Regions from separate parts of the Bacillus sp. K7 genome, predicted to be linked through region 2. Evidence: riboswitches for the same ligand, from Rfam matches in the RefSeq annotation. Region 2 holds a riboswitch; each other region holds the start of a gene.
What was found. A riboswitch is a leader RNA that binds a small molecule or an ion and turns the genes downstream of it on or off. The one in region 2 is predicted to bind S-adenosylmethionine.

Region 1: linked by a shared signal. The riboswitch ahead of M1D98_RS18835 (5-methyltetrahydropteroyltriglutamate--homocysteine S-methyltransferase) and the one ahead of mtnK (S-methyl-5-thioribose kinase) in region 2 are both predicted to bind S-adenosylmethionine.
Region 3: linked by a shared signal. The riboswitch ahead of metI (cystathionine gamma-synthase/O-acetylhomoserine thiolyase) and the one ahead of mtnK (S-methyl-5-thioribose kinase) in region 2 are both predicted to bind S-adenosylmethionine.
Region 4: linked by a shared signal. The riboswitch ahead of metK (methionine adenosyltransferase) and the one ahead of mtnK (S-methyl-5-thioribose kinase) in region 2 are both predicted to bind S-adenosylmethionine.

Annotation. Positions count from the first base shown of each region.
Region 1 covers NZ_CP096406.1:3,683,391-3,685,593, reverse strand. The annotation lists gene M1D98_RS18835 (5-methyltetrahydropteroyltriglutamate--homocysteine S-methyltransferase) at 1-1,103, opposite strand, end outside; SAM riboswitch class I at 1,188-1,294, opposite strand; partial or broken gene M1D98_RS18830 (hypothetical protein) at 1,640-1,893, opposite strand; gene M1D98_RS18825 (hypothetical protein) at 2,197-2,203, opposite strand, start outside.
Region 2 covers NZ_CP096406.1:1,419,713-1,421,915, reverse strand. The annotation lists gene M1D98_RS07205 (carbon-nitrogen family hydrolase) at 1-670, shown strand, start outside; SAM riboswitch class I at 754-908, shown strand; gene mtnK (S-methyl-5-thioribose kinase) at 1,014-2,203, shown strand, end outside.
Region 3 covers NZ_CP096406.1:1,230,284-1,232,486, reverse strand. The annotation lists gene metC (cystathionine beta-lyase) at 1-339, opposite strand, end outside; gene metI (cystathionine gamma-synthase/O-acetylhomoserine thiolyase) at 332-1,453, opposite strand; SAM riboswitch class I at 1,523-1,643, opposite strand; gene M1D98_RS06205 (esterase family protein) at 1,808-2,203, shown strand, end outside.
Region 4 covers NZ_CP096406.1:2,834,241-2,836,443, forward strand. The annotation lists gene metK (methionine adenosyltransferase) at 1-960, opposite strand, end outside; SAM riboswitch class I at 1,128-1,265, opposite strand; gene pckA (phosphoenolpyruvate carboxykinase (ATP)) at 1,463-2,203, shown strand, end outside.

The sequences.
Region 1 (2,203 bases), 1.6 Mb from region 2:
ACGTGGCGCAGCTTTGCCCATTGCTGCTCTTCTGTCAACAGATTGCCTTCTTCCGTAGAGGCGAAACCGCACTGCGGGCTGAGGCACAGCTGGTCCAAGCTGACAAAGCGCGCCGCTTCATTGATTCGGCGCTTCACATCCTCGGGATTTTCCAACTCGCCGTATTTTGATGTAATCAAGCCGAGCACAATTTGCAGATCCTTGCGTTTCACGAAACGGAGCGGATCAAAATTTCCTGAGCGGTCATCATCATATTCCAAGAACAGGCCGTCTAAGTGTAAGCCGTCCAAAATCGTTTCCGCTACAGCGTCATAGCCTCCTGATGCCGCCCAAGTCGACTTGAAGTTGCCGCGGCAAATGTGCATTGTGATTGTTAAATCATCAGGCCGGTCTGCCACTGCATCGTTAATCGTTTTGGCGAACAAGGCAGGCAATGTCTCAGGATCGCCGCCGAGGGCACGAACGACCTCTCTGCCTTTTTCCTCAAAGAAGAGAGACCATGACGTGTCATCTAGCTGAAGGTAGCGGCATCCAGCGTCATAGAAGGCGTTGATTGCTTTTTTGTACGCTTGGGCCAGATCATGAAAGTATTCCTCTTGGTCGTCATAAATTCCTTTATCGGCCTTTTCACCGAAAAACAGCATATTCGGGCTCGGAATCGTCAGCTTTGGTGTCGCATCGCCGGCAATCTTATGTAAAAATTGATAATCGGCAAGCGCTGGATGGTTCGTAAAATCGAGTTTTCCCGTCACTTTGATGCTGCGTGCTTTTGTTTTTACATTATGGAATTGAATCCCTTCAGCCGGGATGAACGGCTCCACACCGTCAAGCCCTTCGAGAAAATCATAATGCCACCAGGAACGGCGGAATTCACCGTCTGTTACCACATCGAGCCCGATTTCTTTTTGTTTTTCCACAATGCGGCTGATTTCCTTGTTTTCGATCTCACGAAGCTGTTCCGCCGTGATCTCGCCGGCCGCTTTTTTTAACCGGGCTTCTTTCACCGGAGCGGAGCGCAGTAAACTGCCGACATGATCGGCGCGGAAAGGAGCTTTGCGTTGTTTTTCTGTTTTTTGTCCTGCAACATTTGTTTGTTGAGCCATGTGATTCGCCTCTTTTCTGATATATGGTAAGCATGAAAAAAGCTCTTCCTTTGAGTAAGGAAGAGCTTGAATAATCAAATCTCCGCCTCATCTGCAAGAACGCAATGTTCTTAAGGATTTAGCACCATTCTGTTTAAAACAGCGGTTGCCGGGTATCATAGGGCCAGTCCCTCCACCTCTCTTGATAAGGTAAAACGTCATATTTACATTTCAATTATCTTAATATTAATACTTTTGGATTAATTGTCAACACTTTATCAGAAAATACTTTCGGATTTGTCGCTACATCATACGATATTAGCAGTTAGCAATGGGCGTGTAATTCAGCACATCCACCCCGTTTGCAATCTGCAAATGATAGGAATCCTATCCTTCAGCTGAGAATCATACCTCTACATGTTGACTCATAGATAAATGGATCATTGCTAAGTGATTGCGAATAGGAGGCGATCAGAAATACTGCTGGTTGTTCTTATAGTGAAAATGGAAAAGAAAAAAGCTGCGTGATTCAGCAGCCTTTTTGTTTGAATATCGTTTTAGGAAAGATGCATTCGGCGTTTATGGCGGATGGCGTCAAGGTCGATTAGGTTGTTTTGATGAGGTGCGGCTGCTGGCTGAGGGCTTGTCTTTTGCGGTTTGCGGCGATTGTCTTTGCTGAAAGAAAAAAGAAGATAGCCGCATAATGCGATGATAACAACTAGGATCATGTTACATACCTCCCAAAAAAGTTTTGGTATTCTCTATTGTACGGATAAATGGCCAAAAAGTATTCAAAAAATTCAAAATAAATCCAATGTTACATAGCTGCCCCTCTAAAACAGTCTAACCTGATAGCCTGAAAATAGTCTTATATCATGGTGATTTCTCTTGTTGATGATTGGTTCTATCGTTACTATCGACAGAAAAATAAATTCCTTTATATTACTTTTAACCTAAATTTATGTGATTCCAATTACCTGTTTTTGGATGGTCTTTTCGTGCTTGTTTGATGTATACCCTATTTTGCGCAATTGAACACAAAAAACCCAAATCACGGAGCATTTGGGTGGGACGAGGAAACGCAGATAGTGGTTTTGGGGAATGGGATGACTGATTAGAAG
Region 2 (2,203 bases):
TCTTGTTCTTCCTGAACTATGGACGACCGGCTATGATCTGGCCAACCTTGATGAGCTCGCCGATAAAGACGGGCGTTCTGCTCAGAGCTGGCTGAAGAAAACAGCAAAAAAACATGGCGTCCATATTGTCGCCGGATCGGTTGCTGTCAGAAAGGATTCCGATGTTTATAATACAATGTACATCGCGGATAAGGAAGGACAAATCATTAAAGAGTACAGGAAGGCCCATCTTTTTCAGCTGATGGATGAGCATGTGTATTTATCAGCCGGTTCCGAAGATGGATATTTTGAACTTGATGGCGTCAAAAGCTCAGGATTGATCTGTTATGATATCCGTTTTCCGGAGTGGATCAGAAAACATACGACAAAAGGCGCCAACGTGCTGTTTATTTCTGCGGAATGGCCTCTTCCCCGCCTTGATCATTGGAAAAGCCTGCTTATTGCGCGGGCCATCGAAAATCAATGCTTTGTCGCTGCCTGCAATTGCACTGGGTCAAATCCAGATCATGAATTTGCCGGGCATAGCCTGATTATTGATCCATGGGGACGTGTACTTGCTGAAGGCGGCCGGGAAGAAGGCGTTGTGCGTGCGGAAATTAACCTTCAGGAAAGCGTTGAAGTTCGGGAAAGCATCCCTGTTTTCGATGATATCAGAAAAGATTTATATTAAAAAATAGATTGACAACTCACTAAAACACCTGTTACTATGTTCATCAACTGATAAATTAGAATTGTTTAACAAATGAATATATTCTCTTATCGAGAGTTGGGCGAGGGATTTGGCCTTTTGACCCCAACAGCAACCGACCGTAATTCCATTGTGAAATGGGGCGCATCTTGTTCGCGCCGAGACGCTCGTCTCTAAGGCACGGTGCTAATTCCTTCAGATCTGATCTGAGAGATAAGAGAGGCGGACATAAATGTTAAGCCTCCTTCTCTCTGAGAAGGAGGCTTTTTTACGGCCATTCAGCTGCAAACATATCAAAGAGATTACATAATTGGAGGTTATGACAATGGCAGTCACAAAAACACCTTTATACGAAACGTTAAATGAAAGCTCCGCTGTGGCGTTGGCGGTGAAGCTTGGCTTATTTCCAAGCAAAAGCACGCTGACATGCCAGGAGATCGGCGACGGCAACTTAAATTACGTTTTTCATATTTATGATCAAGAACATGACAGAGCATTGATTATTAAGCAGGCGGTTCCTTATGCAAAAGTCGTCGGAGAAAGCTGGCCGCTGACAATCGATCGCGCCAGAATCGAAAGCAGCGCTCTCATCCGCCAAGGCGAGCATGTCCCTCATCTCGTACCAAAAGTGTTTTATTCTGACACAGAAATGGCGGTTACCGTCATGGAGGATCTTTCTCATTTGAAGATCGCAAGAAAAGGGCTCATTGAAGGTGAAACCTATCCGCACCTGTCACAGCACATCGGTGAATTTTTAGGCAAGACCCTTTTCTATTCTTCAGATTACGCGCTTGAACCTAAGGTAAAAAAACAGCTTGTTAAACAGTTTACAAATCCGGAGCTGTGCGACATTACGGAAAGGCTTGTTTTTACAGACCCTTTCTTTGACCATGACACAAATGATTTTGAAGAAGAGCTTCGTCCTTTTGTCGAAAAGCTCTGGAGAAATGACAGCGTCAAAATCGAAGCGGCTAAGCTGAAAAAGTCTTTTTTAACATCTGCAGAAACGCTGATTCATGGTGATTTGCACACAGGGAGCATTTTCGCCAGCGAACATGACACAAAGGTGATTGATCCTGAATTTGCTTTTTACGGACCGATCGGCTTTGATATTGGCCAATTTATCGCCAACTTATTGTTGAATGCACTCAGCCGTGACGGAGCTGACAGAGAGCCGTTATATCACCATGCCAAGCAGGTCTGGGAAACGTTTCAAGAAACATTCACTAAAGCTTGGGAGAAGGACAGTCTCGATGTTTACGCCAAAATCGACAGTTACCTTACTGATACGTTCAGCCATATTTTTGAAGAGGCGATCGGTTTTGCGGGCTGCGAGCTGATACGCCGGACGATCGGCCTTTCCCATGTGGCTGATCTGGATACAATCGCGCCGTTTGATAAACGAATCGACAGAAAACGGCTGGCGCTTGAAACCGGCACAGCCTTTATCGAAAAACGTTCGGAATTCACAACGATCACGGATGTTATTGAATTATTCAAGCTACTTGTAAAGGA
Region 3 (2,203 bases), 190 kb from region 2:
CACCTCTGTCACCATGCGGAAGGTTCCGCCGTATACATCTTCTGTCACAAGAACGTGATCGCCCTGTGACAGAAGTAAAAATGCTGTCGAGATCGCAGCCATGCCTGAGCTAAAAGCCAATCCTCTCGTTCCGCCTTCCAGTGCGGCAATGGTTTCTTCGAGAGCTGTTCTTGTCGGCGTGCCTGAGCGGCTGTAGTCATATGCGCCAAACTCTTCAAATGAAGATTGATGAAATGTTGATGCATGCTGGATCGGCACACTGACGGCCCCTGTTGAACCGTCTGTTTTAAATGGATTGTGCACGAGCTGGGTTTCCAGCGTCCAATTGTGATTACTCAAATGAAACAGCTCCCTCTTTGACCTGACATAACGCCTGTTTTAGGTCTTCTTTTAAATCTTCCGCATGTTCAATTCCGACCGAAAAGCGCAGCAGACGATTGCAGACCCCGTTTGCGATGCGGATGTCTTCAGGAATATCCATGTGCGTCTGTGTGGCTGGATATGTAATAAAGCTCTCCACCCCGCCGAGGCTTTCCGCAAAACAAATGGTCTTCAGCGCTTTTAAAAACGGGTTCACCCACTCTTCTTTTTGCAGACGGAAGGACAGCATGCCGCCTTTTCCGGGATACAGCACATCCGCAATTTCTTCCTGCTCTTCTAAAAACGCCGCAAGCTCCTGCGCGTTTGCCTGATGCTGGCGCATTCTGAGGCTCAGCGTCTTCATTCCTCTCATGAGAAGCCATGAATCAAATGGAGGCAGGACAGCGCCGATGGCATTTTGGTGTTGAAACATTTCTTCTCCAAGCTGTTCATCTTTCACAACGACAAGCCCCGCAAGCAGGTCGTTATGCCCGCCTAAATACTTGGTTGCACTGTGTATCACAATGTCGGCTCCCAGCTCAAGCGGCTGCTGCAAGACCGGTGTGTAAAATGTATTATCAACGATCAGCAGAAGACCGTGCTCTTTTGTGATCTGGGCGATCTTTTCAATGTCCGCCTCCTGCATGAGCGGATTTGTCGGTGTTTCCACAAATACCGCTTTTGTATTCGGCGTTATCTTGGAGCGTAAACAGTCTTCGTCGCTGAAATCATCATAATGAAAGGTCAAGCCATATTTTTTCCATTCATTTTCAAACAAGCGGTACGTGCCGCCATATAGGTCGGATGAAACGATCAGTTCGTCTCCGCTTTTAAATAGCGCCATAATTGTTTGGATGGCCGCCATTCCCGAACTGAAGGCAAGCCCTCTCGCTCCGTTCTCTAAGCTGGCGATCGCGTCCTCCACAAGCTGGCGTGTCGGATTTTTTGTGCGGACATAATCAAATCCGGTTGATTCACCGATCCCTCTGTGGCGGTATGCTGTTGATAAATAAATAGGAGGACTCACTGTCCCCGTTACTTCGTCGCTTCGGTTCCCGATTTGGGCTAATTTCGTTTCAACATGCTGTGACATATAGCTGACACCTTCCCTTTTCAAAATAAAAAACCCCTTCTTCATAAGAAGAAGGGGTTTAAACGCTTCCTCTTATCTTCCAAGCATAAAACGCTTGCTGGATTTAGCACCTTGGCGCTTTGCACATATGCAAAACAGGCCGGTTGCTGAGGTTTCTAAGGGCCAGTCCCTCCACCTCTCACGATAAGAAATATCGATTTCAATTTTCTGATTGTTTTATATTAACTTAATTCGCAGTTTATTTCAATACTTTTTTCTTCGAGTTCCGAACGGTTTAAAGAGAGAAATTTCTAATAATTCATGGTACAATAATGGAAAACGCAAGAAAGTCTAGTTGTCCTGGAGGAATGTATTATGGCACCGAAAAACGGCACAGTGCAAGAAAAGAAATTCTTTTCGAAAGAGCTTAACGAGGAAATGACATTGCTCGTTTATCTGCCGTCCAACTACTCCCCTCTTTATAAATACCATGTTATTATCGCGCAGGACGGCCACGATTATTTCAGGCTGGGGAGAATTGGCAGACAGGTCGAGGAATTGCTGTCCAAACGTGAAATTGACCGGAGTATTATTATCGGTGTTCCTTATAAGGATGTTGATAAACGCAGAAAAACCTATCATCCGGAGGGCTCCAAGTTTTCAGCGTATAAACGGTTCATCGCCCATGAGCTCGTACCGTTTGCGGATGATGAGTATCCTACTTATCATGTCGGCTACGGACGCACGCTGATCGGCGATTCGCTCGGAGCG
Region 4 (2,203 bases), 1.4 Mb from region 2:
TGCAACACCGATCGCGTAAGCAAGCTGTACTTCGCAAGAATCAGCAAGCTCAGCCGCAACGATGTTTTTCGCAACGTATCTCGCTGCATAAGCAGCAGAACGGTCTACCTTCGTCGCATCCTTGCCTGAGAACGCGCCTCCGCCGTGGCGAGCATAGCCGCCGTACGTATCAACGATGATTTTGCGTCCTGTAAGTCCCGCATCCCCTTGAGGGCCTCCGATAACGAAACGTCCTGTAGGGTTGATGAAATATTTTGTTTCTTCATCAATCAGCTCTTCAGGAACAACCGGATTGATGACATGTTCTTTAATGTTGCGCTGGATTTGCTCAAGCGTAATTTCAGGGTGATGCTGAGTTGAAATAACAATCGCGTCAATACGGACAGGTTTGTTATTTTCATCGTACTCAACCGTTACCTGTGTTTTGCCGTCAGGGCGAAGGTACGGAAGAATATCTTCTTTACGGACTTCACTTAGGCGGCGGGCCAATTTATGGGCAAGTGAAATCGGAAGAGGCATAAGCTCTTTCGTTTCGTTGCACGCATAACCGAACATTAAACCTTGGTCACCGGCACCGATCGCTTCGATTTCTTCATCGCTCATTGTGCCTTCACGGGCTTCAAGCGCTTGGTCTACACCCATCGCGATATCTGCAGACTGTTCGTCAATTGATGTTAAAACCGCACAAGTTTCCGCATCAAATCCGTATTTCGCACGTGTGTATCCGATTTCTTTAATGGTTTGGCGAACCGTTTTTGGAATGTCAACATACGTAGATGTTGTGATCTCCCCACTGACAAGAACCAACCCGGTAGTCACTGACGTTTCACAAGCAACACGCGCGTTAGGGTCTTTCTTTAAAATTTCATCTAAGATGCTGTCAGAAATCTGGTCACAGATTTTATCCGGATGTCCCTCCGTAACAGATTCTGATGTAAATAAACGACGATTTTTACTCATGTTTTGCTTCCTCCTGCACAAGGCCTCCCGAAAGACCTTGTCTATATGATACGGAACTCGCTCCCTCTTATACAATGTAACGTTATATTAGAGAATGTTAATTGGCATATTTATGAAATAAAAAAACCTTTTCCATCGAGGAAAGGGTTTGGTCTTTGTGCCTTTCACTCTTATCGCTCAAGGAATCATACAACCTTGCAACAGGTTAGCACCTTGGTTGTCTCACATGGGTGAACATAATAATAACAGAGAAACCGGTTGCTGGGCTTCATAGGGCCTGTCCCTCCGCCAGCTCGGGATAAGAGTATCCGCTCAATGAAATATCTTATCGTAAAAGGGTTTGCAATGTCAATATGATTCAGAAGAAATAGGCACCTATATCAAGGGAAAACAATGGAAACGCACACACAAAAAACGATAAATAGTATAGACTGTTTGAAAATATATGTTATACTAATTCACAATTAGCAAAACACAAATAAACGATAAAGGAAGGTTTCATATGAACTCAGTTGATTTAACCGCTGATTTACAAGCTTTATTAACAAGTTCAAATGTGTGTCATAATTTATCAGCAGCACAGCTTACAGAAAAAGTACTGTCCCGAAACGAAGGCATTTTAACATCCACAGGTGCCGTTCGGGCGACAACAGGCGCTTACACAGGACGTTCACCGAAAGACAAATTCATCGTGGAGGAAGAAAACACGAAACATAAGATCGATTGGGGTACGGTGAATCAGCCGATTTCAGAAGAAGCGTTTGAGCGGCTGTACACGAAAGTTGTCAGCTATTTGAAACAGCGGGATGAGCTGTTTGTTTTTGAAGGATTCGCCGGAGCAGATGAAACATACAGACTGCCGATCACCGTCGTCAATGAGTTCGCATGGCATAATTTATTCGCCAGACAGCTGTTTATCCGCCCGGAAGGCAATGACAAGAAAACAGTTGAACAGCCGTTTACCATTCTTTCTGCCCCGCATTTCAAAGCGGACCCAAAAACAGACGGCACACATTCCGAAACGTTTATTATTGTCTCTTTCGAAAAGCGTATGATTTTAATCGGCGGAACAGAATATGCGGGAGAAATGAAAAAATCCATTTTCTCCATTATGAATTTCCTGCTTCCTGAAAGAGATATTCTATCCATGCACTGCTCCGCCAATGTCGGTGAAAAAGGCAATGTCGCCCTTTTCTTCGGATTGTCTGGAACAGGCAAGACCACCCTGTCGGCCGATGCTGAC